Regions from separate parts of the Psychrobacter sp. CX10 genome, predicted to be linked through region 1. Evidence: predicted binding sites of a transcription regulator. Region 1 holds the regulator's gene; each other region holds the start of a gene.

Region 1 (10,256 bases):
TACCCTGCCAATAAAAAGAAGCCTAAAATGAAGCTTACAGCCAGTGCTGCTGCACCTGTAGTCGTATACAGTAACGGATAGGTTGCCCCAGCGCCGACTAGGGTTGCCATGATTAAAAAGATACGTCTTTTGTTTAAATAATCTGATAATAAAGGAATAATTAGTGCACCTAAAATGCCGCCCACAATAAGCATGGCAGTGATAATGCCTGCTGTTGTTTCGCTGATGCCTCTAGGTTCAAGTATCGGGGCTATCCAGTTACTCAGTCCATTAAAATATCCCATAGCAATAAATACAGCCAATGAAATCAACCATAAGCGTTTGTTTTGCATTAAAGACTCAATCTCATCGATTGATATGGCAACTGCATGCTGTCTTGGCTTTTCTTCCACCACTAAGAAGAAGAACAATACTGCAACAGCGGTAATTGCGACATTAAACAGGAGCATCTCTTTAAAACCAAATAGATCAACGAGGGGAGCAGGTGCAAATGCTCCAAGAGCGGTGGCTAAAAACATGCCGCCCATAATTATACCGGTAACGGTTGCAATTTGTGATTTATCAAACCAGTCTGTTGTGACTTGATTAATCGCATTGGTGATATAAGGCTGCGCTATGGCAATCAACAGCTGACCGCCAAAGACTACCAAATAACTTTCAGCGCCCAACCATCTTATAATCGAACCCACCAGCATCAGAACAGCGGCGTAGCTGACAATCTTTTTGTAACCCACATTGTCTAATATTTTACCCGAATGAATTGCAAGTAATACAAATACAATGGGGAACATAAGCGTCAATAGGTTGGCAAAAAACTCATTAACGCCAAAATGCTCTTGTGTACTAATTATAATGGTTGCAAAGGTTAGCCATAAGAATTGATTGACGCCTAACAAAAGAGAAAAGCCTGCAATAATTAGCCATTTATGTTGGGGGTTTTTGCGGTTATGTTCCACAGAAGTGGGAGGCGGAGTAGGGTGTGTAGATTGCATCGACATTCCTTGTCTATTGCGGTTTGATGATATCGCATAAAATATAAACAGTGTTTAGCACTTTATAATATAAAGTTGTATTTTGCTAGCATAATACGTTTAATAACAAAACAGTATACGCATTATTTAGAAAAATAGGGTCTGTTAATAAAAGTTTGCTTAAGAGGCGTGTGTTACTGAAAACATTAGACCGTGTGCTAAAACTAAACTTTTCTAATTTTCTATCTTAATGTTATTAGGGATACGCCCTACAAAAGTCATTATCTATAAGAGTTGTTATGTTAAAAATTGCAGAATGTAAAAAGAGCGTTGATGAAACCACGCGTTTTTTATTAGAGCTTGATGCCCTAAAACGTGTTAACCGGCGCAGTTATGTTACCCAAACTGACCGTTTAGAAAATTCAGCAGAGCATTCATGGCATTTGGCCATGGCGTGTTGGTCTATAGCTGAGCAGTTTAAGATTGAGGTCAATCATGAAAAGTTACTTAAGCTTGCCCTGGTACATGATTTAGGCGAGATCGATGCGGGTGATACTTTTTTATATGCAGAAACTCGAGACAAGGCACCTATCAATGAGCGAGAAGGTATCAAGAGATTACAAGCGACTGCTGGAAATGGCATTACGGATTTATTAGCAATATGGGATGAGCAAGAGACCGGTAATAGTTCAGAAACCCAGCTGTTAAAGGTCGTAGATCGTTTGTTGCCATTTCTCCTAAATCTCAATACTCAAGGTAAAACTTGGCGTGAAAATAAGGTTAAGCGCTCTCAGGTAGCGACTATGCATGCTTTTATAGCAGATAGTTTCCCCGCGATACATGATTGGATAGCTTTGCAAATTGGCTATGCCACAAAGCAAGGCTGGTTGATTGACGACTAAAAAGACTAGAAAGACTTAAAATATAAGCTCCTATCCGGTGTTTATAACGTTAATAGAATAAGTTGAAGCAAAATTTATTTGATTTAAGGTGATATTTGAAGCTTACTTGAAAAAGCACATTAAAACTTATAAAAGTCTACTAGATGTAAACAAATGAACCTTCACAGTTTTTTCATATGAATTTTTATACGGACTTAGCGATTGTAGTTTATAGTAATAGGTACAAAATAAATTTATATAACCAAAAAATGAGTGCCTAACGTGATTACTTCAAAAGTTTGTCGTACTATAAACACCTCTAAAATATCGCTGCTGGTTAATAAAACCAGCTATCAGACACTACGCTATCTTCATAAGTTTATTGCAGGTGCGCTGGTCGTAGGGATGATAGGGTTCAGTCCCATGGTGCATGCAACTAATACGAGTAGTGATGGCAATAAGCTTGCGAACGATGCCCGTAAACAAATTGGGGTTACCGTTAGCTACGACCCCGCTTATCGAAGTTTAGCGTTTCCTCGTGGCGATGTGGATCAGTCGACTGGGGTGTGCACTGATGTGGTAATACGGGCGTATCGTTTGCAGAATATAGACTTGCAGCAGTTGGTCAATCACGATATGAAGCTAAATTGGTCCGCCTATCCTAAGCTGTGGGGGCTTAAGTCTACAGATAAAAATATCGATCACAGACGGGTGCCAAATCTTGAAACTTTTTTTGAGAGACATGGCCGGAGCTTATCAACCTCTGATAAGTCAAGTTTTATGCCAGGAGACATCGTCAGTTGGCGACTACCGGGCAATAACTTACCGCATATAGGTATCGTATCTGATAAGACAACCAGCGATGGCACCCCGCTAATCATACATAATATCGGTCAAGGTACTAAAGAAGAAGCGGGGCTGTTCCGTTTTCCGATTAAAGGTCATTACCGTTATTAGTTAAGTATAAACTTTAATGCTATCAATACTAGCGTTCAAAAATGTGCACTACCAAACGATTTCTATGGGTGTGCCCACGTTGACCGCGCCCATTATTTCGTCCATCTCGTCATTAGTCACCGCCATACAGCCATCGGTCCAGTTTCGCTGTTGGTTTATAAACGCTAAGTCGCCATAGCCGTTCATTTGTCCATGTATCATGATAGCGCCGCCAGGACTGACGCCACGTGCCGCTGCATTTGCTCTATCTGTTTCATTAGGATAGCTGACATGTATGGAGCGATAGGCGATAGAGTTTTCATTTTTGTAATCAAGGGTATAGATTCCCTCTGGTGTTTTTTCATCGCCCTCTTGCTGTTTGTGACCTTGAGGTGCATCTCCTAATGCAATGTGATAACTTTTTACTGATTCACCATCTTGTAACAGGTACAGCCTTTGGCTCGACTTATCGACATATACTTTATCGATTGAGGCGTCTTCTAGACTAATAGAAGAGGCAACAAAAGGACTGTCATCCTCACGAGTATTTGCTGTGTTATCAATGATTGATAAGGCGGATGAATGTGATGATAGTGCGTCTGATGTTGATGTTGATGTTGATGCTGAAGCGGATTGTAGAGCCGTAGTGGATGCGCCTTCAAATTGCGGTTCATCTGATTCTTTAGGCATAATCAAAACCACGATGGCCCAAAAAAATACTAAAATGAATAATCCTTTAATTCTCTTATAACGTTTTCGCGGTTTTGATGCAGCTGAAATATGAGCAATCGGTTTATTCTTTGTCGTATTAATAGTATCAGTGGTCGTCTTAAAAGTATTGCTATCAGACGTTGTCTTAGAAGTATTGCTATCAGGGGAGTATTTTGAATTTGGCATGGGTCAGTCAATTTAAATTTGGATTTAAAAGAGTATGACAATATCCCATGCAAAATTGTAGAATAACGAATGAAAATTCGATGAAAACAAGATTAACTGTCGAGGCCAGCAACGCCTAACAGCTGTCCCATTTGTACGACCGAACCGTTTTCTAGATCTGATAGCCATGTCGTTCCAGCAGATTTGGGCATCACCACTATGGCCGTAGAACCTAAATAGAAGCGGCCAAGCTCGTCACCTTTTTTGAGGTTTATAGTATGTTTGAGGGTTTGAATGTTTTCACTGCGCTCAATTTTACCAGTAGCCACTGTCTCAATACCAGCCACAATCATAGCGCCAACTAATACCACAGCCGCACGTCCATATTGAGTCTCAAATATACATACCAAGCGCTCATTACGCGCGAACAAATCGGGCACATTTTGGGCAGTGACATTATTCACAGAAAATAGCGTACCTGGTACATATCGGGTCTCAATGAGTTTGCCATCAAAGGGCATATGCACTCTATGATAATTGCTGGGGGCTAAATAGACTGTCGCAAAGCTTCCTGAATCGTAATAATTCGCATCTGCATTGTCTGTATCTGCAAGGAGGTGGTCCACAGCATAATCCCGACCTTTAGCTTGCATTAATTGGTTTTGTTTAATATGTCCTATTTGCGAAATCATACCGTCAGCGGGGGATACAATACCATGCTCTGTATCATCAATAGGACGGGCATCTTCTGCAAGCTCGCGGGTAAAGAAATCATTGAAGCTTTTAAAGTCGGCTAGGTTCTTTCTAGCATACTCATCAAGCGTAATGCCATAAGCTTTAGCAAAGGTATTCACAAAAGCTTTTTTAACAATAGGATGGTTGCTTGCTGCTAAACGTCCTGCGGTTTCACTTAGCTTTTGCTGCGGGACAACATGTTGCAGCGTGGTAAATATCCCATCACGGCTAAGTAGCTGCTGCACATGTTTTTTAATATAATCTTTCATGATATATCCTTGTATTATAGTTATCTAAATAGTGATCATTCAGCAAACCCTACGCGTCATATTGGACTTAAAACTGTATAATGCCTTGTGCCTTGTGCCTTGTGCCTCGTGCCTCGTGCCTTACGCTCTAGTGTAGGGCTATAGTGTATGGTTATTTTATCATGGTTAATATAGGTTAAAAGTATGGGAATAGTTTATGAAAGCATTGATACAAAGAGTGACCAAATCAGAAGTGATAGTAGACGAGAAAAGTGTTGGTAAGATAGAACAGGGTATTTTGGCGTATATAGGTATAGGCCCTGATGACACCTTACAAACGGCCAAAAAGATGATTGATAAAATCCTAAACTATCGAATTTTTGCCAATGAAGCGGGCAAGCTTGATTTGAATGTCCAGCAAGTTCAAGGCGGTCTGTTGTTAGTTTCACAATTTACTTTGATGGCTAAAACGGACAAAGGTCGTCGCCCCGATTTTGGCGGCGCAATGGCGCCTGAGGCAGCCAACAATCTATTTAATGAGTTAGTTGAATATGCTAGGCAGCAGTATGCAAATGTGCACGAAGGCAAGTTTGGTGCGAATATGCTTGTAAAAGCTGACAACGATGGGCCTATAAACTTTATTTTAGATATTAATTGAGGTTTAAGATTGATAATTAGACAGCTTGTCATCTAATTGTCATAAATATAGGTTGTAATATAACGGTCATATTTGTATTAATATAAAAATATCCGCTAGAGTAGACGTAAATTTAAGGACAGCATTAGCATGAATACCGAAAGCATATTGGTTGTAGAAGATGAACCTGCCATTCGCGAAATGATTGTAACTACCCTGGAGATGGCAGGATTTAAGTGCTTACAGGCCGAAGAGGTTCAGCAGGCGCATAACCAAGTGGTCGACCATCGACCTTCGCTAATTTTGCTCGATTGGATGTTACCTGGTAATCAATCCGGTATCGACTTGTGTCGTCGGTTAAAAAAAGATGAGCTGCTCTCTGAGACGCCAATTATCATGTTGACTGCACGCGGAGAAGAAGACAATAAAGTACAAGGTCTAGATGCAGGAGCGGATGATTATATTACCAAGCCATTTTCAACCCGTGAGCTGGTATCGCGTATAAAAGCAGTGTTAAGACGTAGTAGTGCCTTATCAGGGGAAAAGCCCATAATGGCTGAGGGACTAAGTCTTGATCCCGTAAGCCAGCGTCTATCAGCAGATGGTGTGCCCGTTGATATTGGGCCTACCGAATATCGTTTATTAGCATTTTTTATGAGTCATCCAGAGCGTGCTTATACCCGAACGCAGCTGCTCGACCAAGTCTGGGGTGGTAATGTTTATGTCGAGGATAGAACCATTGATGTGCATATCAGACGCTTACGTAAAGTGCTTGAACCCTATGATTATTCAGGATTTATTCAAACGGTACGGGGTACAGGCTACCGTTTCTCAACGCAAGTTCACGGCTAACGCACTGTAGAGTAGATAGGCTGAGGCTGCTTAAAGAATGAAACACTTAAGTCTTAAACACTTAAGGCTTAAACCAGTTATAACAACAACTATAAGCCAATTAAGTTGGGTTTATATTAGGGCGTATTGCACTTTATCAGGACGTCATCTATAGTAAAACCTAATCCCTTATTGACTAATCATAGAACCATGCCGATCAATTTCATTATCTTATTATCTAATAGTAGGCGTCAGTATGCCAACAAATTTGGTCATGAATCATTGATAACCACCAGCGTCGTTACGCTTATTGGGTTAAATTTTGCTGTTTTTAAGACTGCCGTGCCTAAACGTGCGTGGAATTGAGCATGACTGAAAATAAATCTGCAAGACCTAACCCATCCTCTAATACCCTGCCTAAAGACGACTTTGCAGATGACGATTTAAAGCCTACTGGGAATGCACCAAGGATACTGCCTGCCTCTCAAAACAAAACGGCTTATGCGACTCATGCTCCAGAAAGCAATGGTTCCACCTTATTCTGGTTAGACTTCAAATGGCTTTTATTTATGGTCGTTATTGGGGCAACTGCTGGTCATTATTTTGGGCATGTTGAATGGGGTATTATTGCAAGCATGCTGATATATTTTATATGGCGTTTGTATTCAGTACAGCAATTTTATTCATGGATGAGCCATTCTTTAACCTTACCACCGCCTGATTTTTCAGGCAGTATGACACATATTGCCAATCAGCTGTATGACAGCAAAAAACAAGAACAACTAACGCATCAAAAAATGATGGGTCTGGTAAAAAAAATCAGAAGCTCGTTATTGGCCCTACAGGATGCCGTTATCTTATTAGATGAAAATGACAGTTTGGAGTGGTGGAATCAAGCAGCAGAAACACTGCTTGAACTACGATCTGAAGATCAAGGCAGAAGCATCTTAAACCTTATCGATGTGCCGCAGTTTCAGTCCTATTATGTGAATGCTGTGTCACCTAATGAGGGCGTACGGTTACGCTCATGGCGAGATAACGAACGATACTTGCAATGTGAAGTGACACATTTTGGTCAAGAAAAGCTGCTTATTATTTATGATGTCACACGTTTACAGCATTTAGAGCAAATGCGTAAAGACTTCGTGGGTAATGTCTCCCATGAGCTTAGAACCCCGTTGACGGTGCTCATGGGATATATCGAAACTTTCTCAGACCAGCCAGATTTAGATCCAAAGTGGAAACGCGGTTTTAATCTGATGACCCAGCAAACGGTTCGTATGAATCATATTATCAATGATTTGCTGTTATTATCTCGTCTTGAGAATGAAGAGTCGACCACTTTAGAGTGTGTCGACATGCCGCAATTGTTAAGCGATATTTTTGATGATGCACAAGGCTACAATCGTGAGTATAACCACGTTATAGATTTACATATTGATTCGCAAAAAAACATATATGGCTCAGAGTCTTATCTGTATAGTGCACTATTAAATCTAGTGACTAATGCCATAAAATATACGCCCAAACACGGCGAAATCACCCTATCTTGGCAAGATTACAAAGATGGGGCGCTATTTAGCGTACAGGACAATGGGATAGGTATTGCTGAGGCGCATCTTGGAAGATTAACCGAGCGTTTTTATCGTGTAGATAGTGGCCGCTCTCGTTCTACTGGGGGTACGGGACTTGGTTTGGCTATTGTAAAACATGTTTTGTTGCAGCATAAAGCCAAGCTTACTATTGAATCTGAAGAAGGTAAAGGCTCAACGTTTCATGTTCATTTTCCCGCCCGCCGTATTTGTAAAGACAAAACTCTAAAGCAGCATTAAAAGCCCTCAAGTCATAAGTTACTCAAATTTTAGACAAATAAAAAGAGCCATTTAACTAAAAATGCCTCTTTGTAATTCTATAGCTTTAATAGCGTTAAGATTAGTGCTCAACGCCACCAGCGCCATGTACATGACCGTGGTTCAATTCGTCTTCAGTAGCAGCACGTACTTCAACAACTTCAACATCAAAGTTTAGCTTTTTGCCTGCTAAAGGATGGTTAGCATCGACCGTTACTGTCTCATCATTAACGTCAGTAACAGTTACCAACATAACTTGGCCTTCAGCTTCAGACTGGAACTGCATACCTGGTTGAATGTCTTCAACACCTTGGAAGTTACTACGCGGTACTTGCTGAACGGCTTGTTCTTGGTACTCGCCATATGCGTCAGCTGGCTCAATAGTTGCTGTTAGCGAATCGCCTGCAGACTTACCTTCAAGCTCTTTTTCAAGACCTGGGATAATGTTGTTATGACCATGTAAATAAGCTAATGGCTGACCTTGCGACTGATCGATAACGTTACCGCTTTCGTCTTTTAATACATAATTAAAGCTTACTGCAGTATCTTTTGTAATCGTTGTCATAAAATTTCCTAAATAAATAAGGGTTCAAATAAAGGGGTAGCACAATAAAACGAAGTGATTATATCAATATAATCGTAATTGATACCACACTTGTTAAGATTGCCTTGCCTAATAGATTGAGATTGTTACGTAAGGTTTCAAGTCAAAATTATAAATTAATTCAATATTTACTTATTGATAAATAAAATTCTACGCTTATCTCATTCAACACTATTCCAATCAACACCTATTAATCGCACATTTTAGAAGTCCAGCAGTAGCGACGATGCTATGAGTTTGGTACCCTAAGACAACAAATATTCGTTTAAATCAATAACACAGTCTGCAAAGCATAGCCTTGAACACGTTATCTATCGAACCAATATCTTTTAAATCATTATCCTTTTAATCAATACCAATTAAATCAATGCCAATTAAATCAATGCCAATTAAATCAATGCCAATTAAATCAATGCCAAATTAACCACTGACGTAATAGAGACAAATAAAAACCTTATGAAGACTTTAAATACTATTAAAAATGACTCCACAACTACCGACATACAGCAATCTAATCAGACCCTTGCCTTTACGTTAGACTTTAAACGCTTTAAACAACATGTAGTTGATGTGAGTCTAACCTTTACCGCTACTCAAGACAAACCATTACTCTGGCTACCATCATGGATACCCGGAAGCTATTTGATGCGTGAGTTTGCCCGCAACATAACTGCGGTAAACTACACGGTAGAGGACGCATCAGTTGATAGTATCACTACGCAAAAAGTGATTAAAGTGAGTAAAAACGAGTGGTTACTTGATAGCGTTAAATCCGGCAGCAACGTACGAGTCAACTATGAGGTTTATTGCTATGATTTGTCAGTACGCACCGCTTATGTAGATCAGACACGCTTATACGGTAACTTTACCTCACTTACATTAGCGGTAGAGGGTATGGAGGACATAGCGGCCGAAGTAACTTTAAGTGTGCCGCATGCCTTTTATGAGCTTAATACAACTGACAAAAAAGTAAAGCTTGCCTGTGGGTTAAATGCCACGTATTTACATACTGAAAGCGCTCACCATTATCATCTACAGGCCGAGAACTATCATGAGCTAATCGATTATCCGTTTGAGATTGCGCCGCAAAATGAGTTTAATTTTATCGTTCATGATAATGCACATAATACGATAGCGCATCGGTTTTATCTTTCAGGCAAACACAGTGCGAACTTAGGTAGACTACAGCAAGACTTACAGCAAATATGCCAAACCTATGTAAGCTGGTTAGGTGACGCGCCATTTGGTAATGATCAGTACGATGGTTATACTTTTATGACTTACGCCAGTGGGAATGATTATGGCGGATTGGAGCATATTAATTCAACGAGTCTCGTAACTCCGCGTAGCGATCTACCTACCAGCGATGAGCCTAAAGAGCCAAGCGAGAACTATCAGCGCTTTTTAGGGCTATGTAGTCACGAGTACTTTCATGCATGGTGGGTTAAAACCGTGCGTCCAGATGTGATGATGGATGTCAATTTGCGCACTGAAGCCTACACACCTTTATTGTGGGTCTTTGAAGGCTTTACCTCTTATATTGACGACTTTATGCTACAAGCGTCTGGCGTGGTGGGTAAAGACAGCTACCTAAAGCTGCTTCAAGGACAAATAAATCGCTATACCCAAACGCATGGCCGTAAGCTACAGAGTGTTGCAGAATCTAGCTTTGATGCTTGGATTAAAT
Region 2 (10,256 bases), 1.5 Mb from region 1:
AATCCTGTGACTTATATAAAAATAACTTATTCTTAAAACCAATTTATAAAATATCACTTATTACGGAATTTTACCGCCTGAATATCACCTTTAGGATTAGGTAAGTTAGGATAATGATGATCGTGCTCTACATCGCATTCTTCACCCACAACCGACCCATCTTTTTTAATAGGCTTATGAATATATCCTACTCGCTCTTGCGGAGGTAGGTTTTCATGCTCCCACACCATTACAGCCTGCATGCAAGTTTCACGCTGTTCAGACGACAGCTTTGATCCATCAGGCCACTTCCCAATTTCTATCGCTAATTTAAACGACTCCACTAATTCAGGTGTCATTGCGTTTAAAATTTTTTGTTTATCCATGATGCCCTCTATGACATATACGAGTACGTAAGTGCTAGAACTTTCAAATCAATTAGCTACAGTATAAATCAAACAATGAGACAAGGTTTTGGTTAAGCTGTATACCTCTAAGTTTATTGATAGATAATAAAAGTAGAATTTCACTCAGGACGAACTAATGATTATTTAATCATCATCTCCATCTAAGGAAAATTCTTCTGCATGTACGTTCCAATTAAGCTTGGTACGGCATGCTTTATAAAAATCAAATCCAGGAGGATGAATCAGGGTTAATTTGTCTGGATGTTTTCTAATATGCAGCCGCTGATGTTGATCAATTTGTATACTTTGCTTACCATCCGCGCTTACCATGGGCTGGGTGCGATTGTCTTTATGGATTCTTATAATAATTTCACTTTGATCGCTTACCACTATGGGTCGACTTGAGAGGGTGTGTGGATGCATAGGTACTAAACATATGGCATCTAAACTTGGATGTATGATCGGACCCCCACCTGATAAGGCATAAGCTGTAGAGCCTGTGGGCGTCGCAACAATTAATCCATCGCTGTGCTGACGGTAGACATCTAATCCATCAATCTTGAGCTGAAAATCTATCATATGTACAGATTTACCGGCATGTAGAACCACGTCATTTAGCGCCATATCCTGATGAATAACCTCACGCCCTTCTCTTATTTCCATTGTGAGTAAAAAACGTTGATCGAGTTGATAGTCACCCATAAGCACTTGACGTAACTTGGTCCCTACTTCATCAGGATTGACATCTGTTAAGAACCCTAAACGGCCCCTATTGACACCCAGCACGGGGACTCGGTATCTAGCTAAAGCTTGGGCGGCATGTAAAATAGATCCATCTCCCCCGACTACAATGACAAGATCGCATATCTCACCAAGTAAACTACGTTTGACCATATGTAGTTTATTTAATTTCTCAAGTTCCAATTCTGGTAAACCAGCTGTTTCAGAGTCAATATATAAATCAAGGCCCATGTCATTAATACGCTGCCCAATCTCATGAATAGTCGTAATTACGCCCCGTTTTCTGGCACGGCCCATAAGTCCAATACGTCTAAATGCAGGGTTTTTAATTGAATGAAAATGTGTCGATTCTGATAGGTTTGGAATTTTGTCAGATTGCGCAGAGCTTTCCATAGGCATTGGTAGATCTAAGTTGATTAAAATGTATCAAAGAGGATAAATCCGAAATAAAATACCTTATTATTTTTAATCTAATAATCATTTAAATGAGTAATTATATCGGGTTAATGACAGGTTTAAAGCGTATCATACTATGCTTTGTACGTCATTAATAACTGCGTACATTAAAACATACTTTTAGCGTTGAAAAATTTAGCAGGTTATATCAGAAATTATTTAAAAAGTTATTGAGTTAGAATCACTTAATTCTCATTTAAGCATTGAATTTGAGTCTATTTGTTACCATTATAACCTTATAAAGGTATCTTTGTATGTTGAATGCGCTTCAAACATTATCGATTACGCTCACTAAAATCTTTACTAACATTATTATAGTGCGCTATTATGAACGTTAATTAGCTCTATTAATTATTCTAGTTAAGAACTATTTTTTCTATTTAATTACATTGTGGCTTATATACTGCTATAAATTTGTTTGTTTATGAAGACTTAGTTCAATAAGACAGTTCCAAAATTTAACGTTTATAGAGTAACTTAAAAGCTCAAATTTATATATTAAGGGAATTAACAATATGGCAAATCCTATTGTCAGTCGTGCAGAGCTCGCAGTTGGCGGCAAGTCTATGTCCGTTAAGGGTGTTATACATAAGACCAGTTTCTTACTGGGTTTGAGTGCTATTGCTGCTTTGAGCTTCTTCTTCTTTATTGTAAGTGGTGGTATTAGTGGTGGCATGGTGCAAATGGTCACCTTTGGTAGTATGTTTATCGCATTTGGTTTAGCGATATTTATAACGTTTAAACCACAAAAAGCCAAATCTCTAGCAGCACCTTATGCCATTTTAGAGGGTTTATTCTTGGGCGGTGTGTCTATTATGTTCATGGCCATTGACCCAAGCATTCCCCTTAATGCGTTAGCGGCTACATTTGTCACTGCGGCGGTAATGCTAGGACTTTACCGTTCAGGAATGATTAAAGTCAATGAAAAATTCCGCTCAATTATGATGTCGGCTATTTTTGCAATTATGTTAATTTACATCGTACAGTGGGGCTTTGTTCTGTTCGGTTCAACGCTGCCTTTCTTGTTCCAAACAGGTGGTCTTGTTGCCATTGGTTTTAGTCTGTTCGTTGTTGTTATCGCTTCATTTAGTTTGCTATTAGACTTTGATAACATTGAGCGTGGCGTGGCAGCAGGTGTTTCTGAAGATTTTGAATGGATCTTTAGTATTGGTATTCTAGCAACACTGGTATGGATGTACTTTGAATTCATGCGTTTACTCAGTCATTTCCAAGACTAATGCTCAATAAACAGTTCAATAAGTTCAATATATAAAGGTCGAATTATTCGACCTTTTTTTTGTATAAATGTTTTAATACTGATGCTATAAAGTTATGATCTTTTTAATCTAAGGGCATTGAGCACAACCACAAGTGAGCTTAATGACATGCCTATGGCGGCTAGCCATGGCGGCACATATCCTAGAGCCGCAGGTATCAAAACTACTGTATTATAACCAATAGCCCACCGTAGATTTTGTTTGATAATATGCTGCGCTTTATCTGCTATTCGCTTGGCATCCTCTACCGCAGTAACCGCGCCATTCAATATAACACTATCGCTTGAGACTTGAGCCAAATCTGCTGCACCTGCAATTGCAGTTGAGATGTTAGCAGCGGCTAATACTGGGGCATCATTAATGCCATCGCCCACCATCATTACCACCTCCCCTTTTTCTTGAAGGGCTTTGATATGATTGACCTTATCACTAGGTGATAAACCATAATACAGTTCATCGATATTTAATTCTTTAGCGATCGATTGAGCATGTTGACTTGGATCACCAGTTAAAATGATCGTTTTAATATGCTGTGCTTGTAACGACGCAATCATTTCCGCTACGCCCTCTCGCACACTGTCATTAAAATAAAACATAGCCAGAGGCTCCCAGTCGTCATTTGCAGTAGATGACTCGTTATCTTTTTGTCTTGATAACATAACTGCTGTACTGGCGTTGTGCGTCTCTAATTGCGGGGTGTAGTCCGGATAGCTATCGTTTAAGTACGAGGACTCGCTGTTTAATTTTGTACGATTTAAGGCAAAATCCACATGTCCTAATCGATAACGGTTGTTGTTACCTGCATTATGAATAATGGCTTCTACACCCCCTGCAACATGGTGCTTCAATTGACTTACTCTTGGCAGATGCAGTTGGTAAGCGGCATCTAATAAAGCCTTTGCAATTGGGTGGCGGCTACCGACTTCTAAAGTAGCGGCAAGCGCAAGTAAGTGATCAGTATTAACCGCTTCTGAACTGAATTGAGTCGTGCCGGATTCCTTATGCTGCAAATCATCAATATATAACAAGTTAGGTTTGCCATAAGTTAATGTGCCTGTTTTATCAAAAGCAACATATCTAATATCTGCTAATGTTTGAATAGTATGTCCGCGAGTGGTCAAGAACCCATAGCTTGCCAGCCGATTGGTAGATACAGTCAGTGCAATTGGCGTTGCTAACGATAATGCGCAAGGACAGGTCGCGACTAATACAGCAACTGTCGCCCACAATGCTTGAGATGGATCTATTAAATACCAGCCTATGAATACCAATACCGACAATACTAATATGCGCGCGACAAACCAGCGCGCCCAAATATCGGCTTGTTCAGCAATTTTAGGCTTTTCACTCAGCGCTCGGTTCATTAGCCGATCTATTAGTGCAATTTGGCTGTCTTCTGGCAACGCTGTAACGATCATTATAAAAGGCTGACTGTCATTCTGAGAGCCTCCTACAACAAGCTCGCCTCTTTTTTTGACGATAAGCTGACTTTCACCTGTCAGTAAACTCTGCGAGACAGTTGCAGTGTTACTACACAAGATGCCGTCTGCAACAACTTCACTACCCGCCTCAATCAGTATAATATCTCCGATGTGTAACACGTTTGCAGTCACTGATTCAGGACCTAAATCAGTTTGAGTATCGTCAATGAGCGTTTTGGCAGTCAGCAGCCCATCCCCTATCTCTGCCAATTGATCTAATTGCTCGGTCGTATATTGCTCGGTCGTATATTGCTCAGTTTTATAGTCATCGGTTATATAAAAAGCACCTTGAGCCCGATCTAATGGCTTTATATTACTATTACTTTTACTATTAGCATTGATTTTAAGTTTAGATAAATCATCGGTTTGCTCTATTGAATCTTTAGGCTGATTGGATATAAGCTGATTGACCAAGGGTAAGTCATTGCCTATACGCTGCACTAATGACGGCTCAATAACTACCAAATCATTCGCCATATTTGCCGCTTTTAAACGCGCATTGTTTTCAATATATCTACCTGCCAGTAGAAAGAAAACAAACATACTAACTGAGTCATAATACGTCTCTCCGTGCCCCATAATGGTGGCATAGACACTAGCAAAAAATGTGATGAATAGCGCAATACTTACAGGAACGTCCATGTTGACTTGACGGACTTTGATGGCTGACCATGCTGATTTGAAAAAAGGTACGGCACAATAGAAAAATACAGGTACGCTGACAAATAAAGACACCCAGCGTAAAAAGTCGCGCTGCTCAACCAGCATGCCACTAAATTCAGTATACTTACCAAAATACATACCCACTGCAAACATCATAGCCTGCATAGCACCAAGTGCCGCAATCCCTAATCGAATCAGCATTTGCTTATTATGTTTTGCAAGCATCGCTTCGTGAGTATCTTGACGATATGGCTTGGCATCGTATCCGATTTGATTGATAGAGCCCAGTATTTCACTAATGGCTAATTTGTCTTCATCCCAAACGACTCGCATACGCTGATTGGTGAGATTAACCTGACAGTTTTCGACCCCTTCAAGCTCATCAACCCTTGCTTCAATAAGCCATGTGCAAGCTGCACAGCGTAAGTTATTTACTGATAGCTCTGCTACTGAATGATTGGCATCTGAATATACAAATTGAGATTTAACATCTTCATGATCATAAGCTTTTAAACGATCAAGCTCCGTAGGCAAACTGGCGGTACGGTTAATTTCTGTACGGTCTAAATAATATTGCTCTAGTCCTGCCTCGACAATACTTTCCGAGGCCAGTTGGCACCCCATACAGCACATCAAACGCGATTCCCCGAGAATTACAGCCTTAAATGGTGTGATGGGCACAGGCTCTCCACAATGAAAACAACATCCTTCTGGTGGAAGGACTAAGTTATTAATGTCGTCTTCTAAATAAACCAGATCGGTCTGCTTGTTTTGAGAACTCTGCTGGGAATCTACAAAGGAACTAGAAGGATGGGTCATATAATTTTCACAATATATTGAATGAGCTCTGATTATTGATTTAAATTGAGAGTTATAAAATATAAGGCACGCTGCGAATAAAAAATAATTAATTAGGTAAACTTTTTAAAACAAGTAAATTAGGAAACTAACCCTTTTATTAATTTTTCTAAATTTGATGCCCTAGGTTTGTAATTCTAGGAAGTTAATTATATTATACTACGCCGTCTTATAGCATGCTGGTTAGTTTAGGTCGTGTCCCTAATAAATTAAATACGGTGTCTGTTTAAATAATTTCATATTAAATGCTTTAATACGTTTAAAAGCTTATAAACAGTCACTGAATGTGCTTCAAACCCAAGTTGTATGGAAAATAGATGAAAACAATGCGCCAAACATGCATCGCGGTGTGGTTTTAATTAATAGCATTGAAAATCATAAATTTTTACGTCATCATAACCCTGTCATCTTCAGTTGGTAAAATATCGTGTATTCAAAACCTTCATTCTCAAAAAAAACCTCTTCTTCAACGTCTCATCCAAATACGCTAAACAACGCAAACGGTGGTTTGAATCCGCTAACCCCTTCTCACGTTCCAAACCGCCCTATTCCAAACAGCTCTTTTCCAAAAAATTTGAAAAGTCAGCAAGGTGCCATTACCAGCTTTATTTTACTTATTATTATTATAGTAGGTATGCTGGTATTGGCGATGTATCTTGTAAAGCAAGACAGAGTCATAACTACAAAGTTTGAGGGTAAACGATGGAACATTCCAGCTAAGGTATACTCAAAGTCATTAGAATTATATCAAGGTGCGCCTATATCAGGGAAAAACCTTGAAAAATGGCTTGAGATGCTAAATTACCAATCCGCTTCAAATTATGACCGTACTGGCTCTTATAACAAAGCATCAGGTAAATATACCATTCATACGCGTGGCTTCAAATATAGTGCAAATGACATTGAGCCTGAGCAAGTCATTAAAATCAGCATTAATAATTCTAAAATAACAGATATTCAAAGCACTGAACCAAACGATACGGGAATAGTACGTATTGAGCCGATTACAATTGGTGGCATTTATCCTGATAATAATGAAGACCGAATTGTTGTCCCAATTAGTGAGGTGCCACAGCCCCTTATTGATGCCTTAATAGCAACAGAAGACCGTAGTTATTATGAACACAAAGGCGTTTCAGTAAAAGGTATTAGCCGCGCCATACTGAACAATTTAAAAGGCGGTAGCATGCAGGGTGGATCTACTATAACCCAGCAGCTTATCAAAAACTTTTACTTAAGCTCAGACCGTAGTTTAAAGCGTAAAGCTAACGAAGCCGTTATGGCACTTCTTTTAGAATTGCACTATGACAAAGATGAAATTTTGCAAACCTATCTGAACGAAATTAATCTAGGGCAAAACGGCAATCGATCTATAAATGGTTTTGGTTTGGCGTCACAATTTTACTTTAATAAACCATTAAAAGAGCTTCGAATAGATCAGCAAGCATTGTTGGTAGGATTAGCTAAAGGTACCTCTTACTACAACCCTAGACGCCATCCAGAACGGGCTTTAAATCGCCGTAATACCGTATTAAGTAATATGTTAGTCACTGGTAAAATAGACCAAGAGACTTATGATACTGCGATTAGCCATGAATTAGATGTGGTTGAAAAGCCGAGCGTTGGCAAAAGCCGTTTCCCCGACTTTTTAGATATTGTTAAGCGTGAACTGCGTAATAACTATCACAAAGACGATCTTAAGAACGAAGGCCTAAAAGTATTCACCACGTTGGATCCAATTGCTCAGTTAGCCGCTGATGCTGCTATAGACAAACAACTGACAACGTTACGTAAAAAGAGTGACAAGACCAAAAATTTACAAGCTGCTTTAGTAAGTGCCAATCCAGCTTCAGGCGAGTTAGTTGCAGTGGTAGGTAGTGGTAGCGAATTTACAGGCTTTAACCGCGCTATCGATGCCAATCGTCAAGTAGGTTCATTATTAAAACCTTTTATTTATATGACCGCATTAGAAAGTGGCAAGTATAATTTAGCCAGTCCTGTTAATGATAATCCTGTTACCCTAAAATTAAAAGATGGTGGCACGTGGACGCCCAAAAATTATGGGGGACGCGATCACGGCTTTGTACCTTTAACCACTGCTTTGGCTAAGTCCTATAACCAAGCGGCGGTTAATACAGGTGTAGAGTTTGGCATAGGAACGTTCATAAATCAATTGCACCGATTAGGTATCAACAAAAAACTCCCTACTTATCCATCAATCCTATTAGGCTCTGTAGAGCTAAGCCCGATGGATATGCTTGGGGTATATCAAGTTGTCGCTGCTGGTGGTTTTAGAACACCTATAATAAGTATTCGCTCTGTGGTTGATGATCGTGGTCAGATTTTGCAGCGCTCTGGGCTTGATACTAAACGCAGCATCCCACCTGGTGTAAATTATTTAACAAATTATGCCATGCAAGAAGTCGTAAGAAATGGTACTGCTAAATCTTTAAAATCTCTGGGCAGTAATTTAAACCTAGCAGGCAAGACAGGTACTACCAATGACTACCGTGATGCTTGGTTTGCAGGATATAGCGGTAACTATGTTAGCGTAGTTTGGGTAGGTCGTGATGATAATAAACCTATTGGCTTAAGTGGCGGTAGTGGGGCATTACCCGTGTGGAAAGATTACATGGGACGATTACGTTTAACGCCTGTTGATCTGGTTCAACCTGAAAATATTGAATGGTTATGGCTTCAAAACGGTACAGGTCAATTATCACATGAGAGCTGTCCTAACGCGCGTTACTTACCTGTACTCTCAAAGTATCTCCCAGAAGAGGCCAGCACTTGTGCGATACAAATCTATCAACAAGCACAATCTCAGCGTCAAATGCAGTGGTTGAGAAATGAGAACAGACAACTACTTGATCAAAGTCGTCAGAATGATACGGATAGTAGTTTGACAGAAGCTCAAGAAGAAGGTGATTATAATTACGACAATCAAAACTCAATCAATCCTAATAACTCAAATAACCCTAATAACTCTATTGACCCTAATAACCAAAGTAGCTCTGATTCCCAAAATGGCAACGCCAATAATGCTGAAACGGATGAGCAAAACGAAAATGCTGATACTTGGTATGATAGAGCGGTAGAATGGATGGAGTAGTGTGTATGCTGTAGTACAGCTATTTAGTACCCTATATAAACCCGCATACGGTTTATAATCCTAATATAGATACTCTTATGGTCAGTTACTATTTAATTGTCAGTTATTCTTTGTCGTCAGTTGCTATATATTTGCGTTATATTAAATGCTTTACTATTTTATACCCCCTTAAAACATTACTATGGAAGATTTAAAGTCTTATGATGCATACTAGCCTAGCCAAACCTCTTCAGAACAAACTTTCTATAAATTCATTATTAGTCATGGCGGGCTTAGGACTAGTAGCGTTGTCGGGGTGTCAGACCACTACTGGTATTTCTAATACAAACAGCCAGAGTACAATTGAACATCAAAGAATCGAAACACAACAACCTGTTATTAACGATACGCATCAACCTCAAAATCAAGACGTTCCCCGTGCAAGCATTGAACCAAAGGAAGATATACAGCCTCACAACAACCGTGTAGATAATCCCTTTGAAAGTGATCACACCAGACCTTCTGTACCCCATTCTACTCATGACAATAGCGTTCATAATAACAATACTCAAACCCCTACCGAGTCTAAAGCGAATGACTTTGGATTACAAAGCCCTAATACTGAACAACCCACTAGACCTAGCCGCCCTGTTAGTCCGCCTATTCGCATAGAAGATAATAGATCTGTAAATCAAATATTGCTTGAGCAAGCGCGCCAAAACTCATCACCTTCAGCTCAAGCATCTTCAAGTGGTGAAGAAGGCGACAATCTTCCTGCCTTTAGATCTTTGATGGATAAAGGCGTTTCTCAATTGCGTCAGGGTCAGACCTCCGCTGCACAAGATACCTTCACACGTGCTCAGCGCATTGCACCAAAATCATCAGCTGTTTACTTTTATCTAGGACAAGTGGCACTAAAACAAGATCAACCTTTAAAAGCAGAAGCAATGGCACGACGGGGGGTGGTAGTGGCTAAAACTTCTTCGAGAAAAACAGCCTTATGGCAAGTTATCTTAAAAGCAGGTCAGGCTCAAGGTAATCAGCGTGTGATTAATGAAGCACGTAGAGCTTTATCTAATTAACGCTTTGTCTAAATTGTAGGTTTATATTAAGGTTTCATATGAATTGACTTGTCAATTTAAGAACCCTACGTTATCACTATACTTAAGGACCACTATGGATTGGCAACAGCTACATTTGCAATGTAAAAAAGATGACGTTGATCTGGCAGAAAGCTTGTTATTAGAAGAAGGTGCACTGTCTATTAGTTTAGAAGATGCCGGTGATCAGCCTTTATTTGAAC
Region 3 (10,256 bases), 280 kb from region 1:
TGGCCATAGTGCTGATTTTTTAAGTGCCCATTCTACTCGATTATCCAGTTCAGCTTTACTTAGCTTTTCGTAAAGACGCACACCGAATGCCACATTGTCATAAATTGACATAGGAAACGGCGTAGGCTTTTGAAAGACCATACCAACACGTGCACGTAGCAAGTTGACATCCACATCTTTTGACAAAATATTCTTGCCATCAAGAATAATTTTGCCATCAGCATGCATACCAGGATATAAATCGTACATACGGTTAAACGTACGTAGTAAAGTAGACTTACCACAGCCTGACGGACCGATAAAGGCCGTAACATTTTTTTCAGGGATATCTATATTAATGTCTTTGAGCGCTTTGAAATCGCCATAATAAAAATCTAAATCACGAATTTCCATTTTGGCTGGCGGCATGTTATCTGGTAGATCAGCCACTGTTTGTTTCGTAAAAGACGCGGTATCAGGCTGCTCTTGCTGATTACCTGTCTCGATTGGCTGCTCTAACATCGTGTCATTGCTGTTTTTAACGAGTTTATTATCTGTCAATGGTTTGCTCTCTAATACGTCTGTCATGGTAGTACCTTATAAATATATGAAAAAAATGAATTAAACTTAATCGTCGTTGGATGATTTATTTAATTTAATTTAATTACTCTAATTTACTAGCGTTTTTCTCTACCAATAATACGGGCGATAATGTTAAGCCCCAATACGGATAAAGTAATCAGTAACGCGCCTGCCCATGCAATCATATTTTGAGTATCATCAGGAGCCGCAGCAAATTGGTAAATAGTCATGGGTAAGTTCGCCATGGCGCTGCCCATATCCCAGCTAAAGAACCGGTTGTTCAACGCTGTGAATAATAACGGGGCGGTTTCACCAGTAATACGTGCAAACCCTAATAGAACACCAGTTATTAAGCCTGATTTAGCAGCTTGCATCGTCACTGATGTCACAACTTTCCATTTAGGCGCACCCAGCGCATACGAAGCTTCTCGTAACTGATTAGGGACTAGATTGAGCATCGTCTCGGTACTGCGAACCACTACGGGTATAATGATAAGCGATAGCGCGACAGCACCAGCCCACCCTGAGAACCCGCGATTACTGACCATCAATGTAAAAATAAATAAACCAATAACAATAGACGGTGCCGACAGTAGAATGTCGTTTAAAAAGCGCGTCGCTTTACCCAGCCAAGATCCTTGAGAGAACTCGGCCAAATAAACACCGGCTAACAAACCTACTGGCGCACCAATAAGCAATCCTGTACCTGCTATCATAAATGAACCAACAATAGCATTACGCAGCCCGCCTATGGTGTTTGGCGGCGGCGTATCGGCTGTGAAGATAGGCATCGTTAGCATGGCTTCCATACCTTTGCGTAGCAGATCAAACAGTATCCAGCCAAGCCATACTAACCCAAATGTCATCGCTAAGACGGCAAACACTAGCCCAATCACATTCAAAAATTTACGTTTTGTGTAGAGCGACTTATTCATTCGTTGCTCAAAGCTTTGTGATGGCCTTGAGTTGTTGTCTAATGTTGCACTGGAGTGTGATGTCATGTTGTGATCCTATCAATACCTGTCATACCAATTTGAATTTGTGTCACGCTTAGGTGACTAAATTTACTATAGTTAAAGACGTCTAAAATAATTAAAAGGCAACCGAGTGCAGGTACTACTCATGTAGGCTTAGCAAGGATAACGCCGTAACCGTTTAGTAGTTCGCTGACTATAAGCTACTTTTCTATTTACACCACTTAAAATTAGTTACCCGCTCTCTTATCAATTCGTGACAACATAATTTTGGAGATGGATAAAACAACAAAGGTAATGACAAAAAGTATCAACCCTAAATGTAATAATGTAGCAACGTGCATTTCACTTGAGGCTTCTGCAAATTCATTTGCGATAGCAGAGGTAATGGTGACACCAGAACCGAAAAGGTTGGAGTTGATGTTGTAGGTATTACCTACTAAGAAGGTGACCGCCATGGTTTCGCCCAAAGCGCGACCCAGTCCTAAAATAACACCCCCGACCACACCAGCTTTAGTGTAAGGTAAGATTATTTTATACATAACCTCCCAAGTGGTTGCGCCCGCACCATATGCAGATTCTTTTAAAAGCTCTGGTACTACTGAAAAAACATCGCGCATCGTTGCCGCAATAAATGGAATAATCATAATGGCTAAGATAAGCGAGGCGGTGAAAACACCGATACCTAGTGGCGGGCCACCAAATAGGCTGCCTATCATTGGGATAGGCCCGAGATGCTCAATTAAAAAAGGTTGAACATACTTGGCAAATAAGGGCGCTAATACAAAAAAGCCCCACATGCCATAAATAATTGATGGGATACCTGCCAATAGCTCAATTGCCATACCTAAAGGTCTACGCAACACTACCGGACAAAGTTCAGTTAAGAAAATAGCAATACCAAAGCTTACGGGCACCGCAATTAAAATAGCAATAAAAGAGGTGACAATTGTGCCGTAAATTGGCGCTAATGCTCCGTATTCATCATTGACGGTACTCCAATCAGAGCTGGTATAAAACCCAAAACCAAATTCTTGAATACTCGGCCACGCACCTATAATCAACGATACGAGTATGCCGCCTAAAGATAACAGTACTAGCAAAGCGAACAATTTGGTCAAATTGACAAACAGAAAATCGTTTCTTTTTTGTTTTGCTAGCTGAGCGTGTAAGTCAGACATGGTGTCCCCAACGTATGGTTTTCTTTGGCTTAAAAAATCTTGGGCTAAAATCTTTTTCTTTATATAACTTTTGTTTTAAGTAATAAGGCAAGTAAATGAGAGGTCAATTACTTGCCAGTTGCCTTAAATGTTCATTGACAGTGACAAGTCAATCTTGTTACTTAGCGGTATAAACAGGTTGACCATCAGCGCCAACCACTTTATTCCACTCATCTTTAAATAAAGCAACGGCTTCGTCTGGGAAAGGAACATAATCTAGGTCCAGCGCAGCTTGATCGCCTTCGTTATAAGCCCAGTTAAAGAAGTTTAATGCGCCAGCAACTTTCTCTGGATTTTCTGGGTTTTTGTGTACTAAGATAAAGGTGGCAGCAGCGATAGGCCATGCATCGGCAGTGTCTGAGTTTGCAATAACCTTGTAGAACCCTTCTGCTTGTGACCAATCAACGTTGCCAGAGGCCGCGAATGAGTCAGCTGATGGCTCAACACGATTACCAGCAGCGTTAACCATTGCTGTATGCGACATATTGTTTTGTTTGGCATAAGCATACTCAACATAACCGATTGAGTTAGGGGCTTGTTTTACCATACCTGCAACGCCTTCGTTACCTTTACCACCAACGCCTGTTCCAGTTTTATCCGTTGGCCATTCAACACTTTTATCAACACCCACATTAGCCCAGTCGCTTGATACTTCATTTAGGTAGTAAGTGAAGTTAAACGTCGTACCAGAACCATCTGAGCGGTGAACCGTCGTAATATTAGCATCAGGAAGCTCAACACCCTCATTTAGGGCAGTAATCGCAGGATCATTCCACTTGGTAATTTTACCTAGATAAATATCAGCCAGAACTTCACCACTTAATACCAATTGACCAGGCTCGATACCTTCAACATTAACCACTGGTACTACGCCGCCGATAACGGTAGGGAACTGGATAAGACCCGCTTCATTCAAATCTTCTGGCTTAAGTGGTTTATCCGATGCGCCAAAATCAACCGTTTTTGCTTTGATTTGTTTGACACCACCAGATGAGCCGATAGAGTTATAATTAACTTGTCCTTTAGTAGCGCCTTGATAGTCAGCTGACCATTTTTGATAGATAGGTGCTGGGAATGAAGCGCCCGCGCCGCTGACATTCATTTCTACGCCTTCAATATCGGTATACTGATCTGTGCTAGTAGTCGTAGCTGGAGCTTCACCAGTTACAGGTGCTGTTGCTGCGGTGTCATCTGTGGTTGTAGCAGTGTCTTCTGTTTTTGTATCGCAAGCAGTTAAACTTAAAATACTGGCAACTGCTACAGCTAATAATGAATGGCGCATGGTCTCTCCTAAAGAGTTATGAGTTATAGCTATCAAATATTAAGATTAGGAAGTTGACGGTTGTTATAATGTCGACTTCGTTATTGGAATGATGCTATTTTGCGCTTCAAATATGACAGTTTGATGAAATATTTAATTTTTGTATAAATATGTTAATCCAATAGTCTCATTAGCATAGCCAGTTAAAGGACAGTTTTATGTGCTTTTTAGTTTGGAAAAACTTCATTAAGACTTCATTAAATAGGTACGATGAAATTAAGTAATATACGAAAACCTTTAAATATAGATAATTCCCTATACTGTAAGCTTTCTTTACATTTAGTTAACGCTTTAGAAATATATTTAATACCTAACACCTGTATAATTCGTGCACATTAATTTGGTACTGCAAGTTTTTTTAATTGTTGCAACTCGGCAAATATGCCTCATATAGTTGTATTCACGAAATTTGTGACATTCAGTTTATGACACCTCGTTTGTGACACCTAGTTTGCGAATAGTTCCAATCATTAAAATTATTACAGGTATGACCTATGAAAAAACTTTTTATGCCCTTTACGCTTCTGTTGACTATGTTGTTAGCAGTGCCCGCTCAAGCAGGCATGGCATCTTGGTATGGACCAGGTTTCCACGGCAAAAGAACGGCATCAGGTGCTATATATAATATGTACGCTATGACTGCGGCCCATAAATCGCTACCTTTTGGCTCAAAAGTTAAAGTAACTAACCTTAAGAACAACAAGTCTGTCGTGGTTAAAATCAATGATCGTGGCCCATTTACGCCTGGCCGTGTTATCGACTTATCAAAAAAAGCGAATCAAGCGCTTAGCTGCAACTTATGTAAAGTAGATGTTGAAGTTATTAGTAAAGGCGATGGCAAATATCGCAGACAGTAAGTTTTGCATTTATTCACCATGCATCAATTCGATAAAGCGCCAACTTAGTTGGCGCTTTTTTATTGTCTTAAATGGTGCTGTTATTAGATTTTTAATTGACCCTGTTATTGATATCAAAGTTTGATAAGATAGCCATATCAATAATTGTAGACTCGGGGTGCAGACCTGTTGTTACTAATAATGGCCATTGACCATTAGGAATGACAATCAAGCGTTTGCTGAGACATCACCCGTTGAACCTGATGCGGTTAATACCGCCGTAGGAAAGTCATTGCAACTCCCCTATATATTATTTAACGACATAGTACATTACCGACTTTTCAATCATTCTAGCTTTTTAAGCTATATTTTGATTTCAATTATAATTGAGTAATAAATAGCCGGTTATTAAAACTACTTATTTTATAGTTATGCGCTTACTTTGTTATCGCTTAGCCTTTGTTTTAATCGCTAAGTCTGACTAGGTAAAAACGTCACTATAATTAACTAAAAATAGGTATTGCCTTAAAACTGAATTTACTTCATCTAAGGTCTGTTAATAATGAATAGGGTTTGAGCTGTTCTAATAGGCAGTCTCTGCACTCACTGAGTCTTTTTTACTTTCGGTTTTAGCTTTGATGCTAAAACCAGTGTTGACAGTTGCCATACGGCATTTGTAAAAAAGGACAGTTCCATGAATAATGCAGAAAATTTTATAAAAACCCCTGCCCACCGTAATACGAAAGACAAACTTTTTGATGAAGAAGCCCGCGATTTAACCCGTAGCCTGCCCGCATCAAAAAAAGTCTATATCGAAGGCTCTCGCCCTGACATCCAAGTTCCCATGCGTGAAATCACCCTGATCGACACCCCTACCGGTGGCTTTGGCCTTGAAAGTAGTGAAAAAAATCCGCCTTTTTATGTTTATGACACCTCTGGCTGCTATACCGATCCCAATGTTGATATTGATCTGACCAAAGGCTTGCCAAAGCTACGTGACAAATGGATTGAAGAGCGAGTCGATACCGAACGCCTAGCAGGTTTGTCTAGTAACTATGGCAAAGAGCGCGCCCGTGATATCAAAACTGCCAATATTCGTTTTGCCCATATTGATAAGCCGCGCCGTGCGAAGACTATCAATGGTAAGGCGGGCAATGTCACTCAAATGCATTATGCACGCCGCGGTATAATCACCCCTGAAATGGAATATATTGCTATTCGTGAAACCCAAATGCAGCATAAGTTAACCGACATGCGTCAACATGATGGGGATAGCTTTGGTGCCAATACGCCTAAGATTATCACGCCAGAGTTTGTGCGTGATGAAGTGGCAGCTGGTCGTGCCATTATTCCGAACAACATCAACCACCCTGAGTCAGAGCCGATGATCATTGGGCGTAATTTCTTAGTGAAGATTAACGCCAACATTGGTAACTCAGCACTCGGCTCAAACATTGATGAGGAAGTCTCCAAAATGACGTGGGCCACACGCTGGGGGGCGGACACCATCATGGATTTATCTACGGGTAAAAACATCCACGAAACCCGTGAATGGATAATCCGTAACTCCCCTGTGCCTATCGGTACAGTCCCTATTTATCAGGCGCTTGAAAAAGTGGACGGCGTGGCTGAAGATTTAACTTGGGAAATATTCCGTGATACGTTAATCGAACAAGCTGAACAGGGCGTGGACTACTTTACGATCCATGCGGGCGTGTTACTGCGTTATGTGCCTTTAACGGCTAAGCGCTTAACCGGTATCGTCTCACGTGGTGGGTCTATCATGGCACAGTGGTGTCTAGCACATCATAAAGAAAGCTTCTTATATACCCACTTCGAAGATATCTGTGAAATCATGAAACAGTATGATGTGGCGTTTAGCTTAGGCGATGGTTTGCGCCCTGGTTGTATCCAAGATGCCAATGATGAAGCTCAGTTTGGCGAGCTACAGACACTTGGCGAGTTGACTCAAGTGGCGTGGAAACACGACGTTCAAGTGATGATTGAAGGGCCGGGTCACGTTGCCATGAACCGTATTAAGGAAAACATGGATCTACAACTTGAGATGTGCCACGAAGCGCCTTTTTACACGCTTGGTCCATTGACTACCGATATTGCCCCCGGTTACGACCATATCACTAGTGCTATCGGCGCTGCGATGATTGGGTGGTTCGGTACGGCAATGCTGTGTTATGTGACCCCAAAAGAGCATCTGGGCTTACCGAATAAAAAGGATGTCAAAGACGGTATCATCACTTATAAGATTGCTGCCCATGCTGCCGACCTTGCCAAAGGTCATCCTGGCGCGCAGGCACGTGATAATGCGCTGTCAAAAGCGCGATTTGAGTTCCGCTGGGACGATCAATTTAATCTTGCATTAGACCCAGATACTGCTCGTGAATTCCACGATGAAACCCTACCAAAAGATGCGCATAAATCTGCTCATTTTTGCTCTATGTGTGGGCCTAAATTCTGCTCCATGAAAATCACTCAAAATGTGCGTGAGTATGCCGCTGGTTTAGACCTACCTAATAGTGAGGTTGCCATTACGCCTAGTTCAGGTGAATTAAGCGATGACATTCATTTAATTAAAGAAGTAGATACAGAGCTTGTCGGTAAAGTGGGAGAAGCCAGCTTTGATGAGGTGCAAAAGGGTATGCAAGAAATGAGTGAGAAGTATAACTCTGAGGGGCGTAAGCTTTATAAGGAGGTTTAGTCCTCTCAATTGCTACGCACAAAAAAAGCTTGAACCTTGTATAAAGGTTCAAGCTTTTTCTATTACATTCATATACATGAAGTTTAGAAATTTACTAAAATGTATTTGAATCAATCTAAAATAAGCTGATCTTAAGTTATACCTTTGAAGCGGTATAGATTTTATCGATTGATGCATCAATGGTCGCTGAGAACTCTTCGTCAGTCTGGTTTTTAGATAAGCCCTCAGTAAATGCACGCGAGAAGCTGGCGATCATACCTGGATTTTGTTTCAAACGCTCACACGACTCATCACGGCTATAGCCGCCCGATAGAGCCACTACTTTTAACACTTTTGGATGATCAATAAGTTCTTTATAAAACCCTGACTCTTCAGGAAGGGTGAGCTTTAACATTACTTGATGATCATCATCTAAACGATCAAGATTACGTAAAATCTCGTCTTTTAACAGTACTTCAGATTCGTGCTTTTCTTTACTTTCAATATTTACCTCAGGCTCTACGATCGGCATAAAACCTTCAGATAAAATCTGCTTAGCCACATCGAACTGCTGCTGTACTACTTTTTCGATACCGTGCTGTGCCGCCTCATGGATTACAGAACGCATTTTAGTACCAAATATAGGATAGTTTTTAGCCTTTTGTAGTAATGCATTTAAGTTTGGCATTGGCTTCATGACTTGAACACCATCCATTTGCTCTGCCAGACCTTTATCTACCTTCAAGAAAGGAACAATGTTTTTATCTTCCCAAAGGTAATTAGCAGTTGGCTTACCATTTACTTCACGATCCATAGTATCTTCGAACAAGATAGCACCTAATACGCGGCCACTGTCAAAGCAGTCACAAGTCATGATGCGGGTACGCATCTCATGAACTTTAGTGAACATTTCATCATCATTTTCATATTCGCTTTCTTCTACGCCATACATGCGTAGTGCCTTGGGCGTACTACCACCGCTTTGATCTAAGGCAGCGATAAAGCCTTCGTCATTTCTAATACGATCTAGCTGTTGTTGATAGCTCATTATTTTTTTCCTATTGCAGTTTATGAATTTATATTGGCAATTAGATGATGCTTAAAATTTTGTCTTAAAGTTAACATACACCAGAAACTAATTCCGTTATTAGATTGTTTAAGGTATGTTGAATAAGGGCGCCTACCTTATTAATAATACAAGGTAACATTATAATAAAATCTAATCATGAATTAATACGCTTTTATTTACTGAGAGTATATTCGTAACAATCGCTGTTATAAAGTACTTGAATGGTTACTACGCCTTGTTGAGGGAATTATGCTTTGAGATAATCGTCATGTTATTGCTATTTTAAGTTATTGCTTTTTTAAATAATTATTTTTTTAATTTGAAATCTTTAAATAGGAAGGAATTTATGAAAACTTTAAATGCTTTAGGAATTTCTGGTGCAGTTGCCATCGCTATTTTGGCTACAGGGTGTCAAAACACAACTGGTATGACTCATAACGATGTCAAACCGACGATAAACACTTATCAAATTACCAATCAAGCATTGCAAGCTAATAATTGGCGATTGATAGATGCAAAAGATGCTAACGGACAATCAGTTAACGCCTTGTTTATGAACCTAAATAAACCCTTAACCTTAAGCTTTAATACTATTGAGGGTACGAACATGGTTAATCTGATGAATACCTGTAACACCATATCAGCACCCTATACCATAGTAGATGGTCAAGTTAAATTAGGGGCGATGATGAGTACGATGAAAGCTTGTCCAACTGCTGAAGCTAAATTCGACTCAGCTGCCGTGGCGTCTGTTATGGGTAAATATACCTTGAGCAAAGCGGGTAATAATAACCCAGTGCTGGTAGTCACCAATGACAACCAAGTAGCACACTTTAAAGCAGTAACTAAAGCTAATTAGTGATTTATATTTAACCTATAAGTTTACAATAAGTCGCCTAAATGGCGACTTTTTTTGACGTTAAAAATTAAAGGGCTGTCCTAAAATAAGAAATTCACCTCTAATTAAAGTACTAATAGCAGTATCAAGTTTTAAATAAACTACTTTTTACACTTCTCAAAACACTGACAATTTCTAATATAATAGTGAATTAAATTCATTATATGCGTTTTATAAAATTTTGAGCATACTTTATATTATTGATTATCTTTCGTTTTGATAGCGAGTTACTTCAATAGCTAATATCTAAAAATTAAGAATAAATTTATTTAATGCACTAACTTATATCGACTTTTTAGCTATTGTTTATTTACTATGCCTCATCTACTATCAGCATCCTCGACCACTATCATTTGATAAAAGTGAATTATATTCATCTTATGTTTAAATAGTATCGTTTTTATTCGCATCAAAGCTTGAGTATGATTCATCACATACAGACTTTTGGTTTGATTTAAAAATAAATGTTGAGGATAATCCGATGAGCAAGCAGTTTACATATTCCATTTCAAAGATTCGCTTCGATGAGAACTATAAGCCAGCAGACAGTACTCGTCTGACCACAAACTTTGCAAATTTAGCGCGCGGTGAAAGCCGTGAAGAAAACTTACGTAAAACACTAACGATGATTAATAACCGCTTTAACGCATTAGCAAATTGGGACAACCCGACTGCTGATCGC

Evidence for each region. Region 1 encodes PhoB, which activates phosphate uptake and scavenging genes when phosphate is short. Its sites were predicted from a motif close to TGTCATNAANCTGTCATAA; they were not measured.
Region 2: a site for PhoB is predicted at 1,621-1,639, ahead of AC21OH_RS03125 (NAD(+) kinase). Genes of this name have one in related genera too.
Region 3: a site for PhoB is predicted at 4,148-4,166, ahead of pstS (phosphate ABC transporter substrate-binding protein PstS). Genes of this name have one in related genera too.

The regions. Positions count from the first base shown of each region.
Region 1 covers NZ_CM177736.1:2,261,514-2,271,769, reverse strand. Annotated here, with positions in the region: gene AC21OH_RS09145 (MFS transporter) at 1-992, opposite strand, end outside; gene AC21OH_RS09140 (HD domain-containing protein) at 1,271-1,873, shown strand; gene AC21OH_RS09135 (DUF1287 domain-containing protein) at 2,135-2,809, shown strand; gene AC21OH_RS09130 (L,D-transpeptidase family protein) at 2,858-3,685, opposite strand; gene asd (archaetidylserine decarboxylase) at 3,778-4,668, opposite strand; gene dtd (D-aminoacyl-tRNA deacylase) at 4,865-5,305, shown strand; gene phoB (phosphate regulon transcriptional regulator PhoB) at 5,435-6,136, shown strand; gene phoR (phosphate regulon sensor histidine kinase PhoR) at 6,484-7,947, shown strand; gene AC21OH_RS09105 (FKBP-type peptidyl-prolyl cis-trans isomerase) at 8,048-8,530, opposite strand; gene AC21OH_RS09100 (M61 family metallopeptidase) at 9,026-10,256, shown strand, end outside.
Region 2 covers NZ_CM177736.1:763,587-773,842, reverse strand. Annotated here, with positions in the region: gene AC21OH_RS03130 (YeaC family protein) at 54-365, opposite strand; gene AC21OH_RS03125 (NAD(+) kinase) at 531-1,424, opposite strand; gene AC21OH_RS03120 (Bax inhibitor-1/YccA family protein) at 2,099-2,821, shown strand; gene AC21OH_RS03115 (heavy metal translocating P-type ATPase) at 2,914-5,823, opposite strand; gene mrcB (penicillin-binding protein 1B) at 6,497-8,974, shown strand; gene AC21OH_RS03105 (tetratricopeptide repeat protein) at 9,175-10,035, shown strand; gene prmA (50S ribosomal protein L11 methyltransferase) at 10,130-10,256, shown strand, end outside.
Region 3 covers NZ_CM177736.1:2,536,738-2,546,993, forward strand. Annotated here, with positions in the region: gene pstB (phosphate ABC transporter ATP-binding protein PstB) at 1-567, opposite strand, end outside; gene pstA (phosphate ABC transporter permease PstA) at 657-1,562, opposite strand; gene pstC (phosphate ABC transporter permease subunit PstC) at 1,766-2,716, opposite strand; gene pstS (phosphate ABC transporter substrate-binding protein PstS) at 2,874-4,037, opposite strand; gene AC21OH_RS10265 (septal ring lytic transglycosylase RlpA family protein) at 4,571-4,933, shown strand; TPP riboswitch at 5,077-5,216, shown strand; gene thiC (phosphomethylpyrimidine synthase ThiC) at 5,607-7,628, shown strand; gene AC21OH_RS10275 (fructose bisphosphate aldolase) at 7,765-8,655, opposite strand; gene AC21OH_RS10280 (META domain-containing protein) at 9,023-9,535, shown strand; gene AC21OH_RS10285 (DUF1852 domain-containing protein) at 10,056-10,256, shown strand, end outside.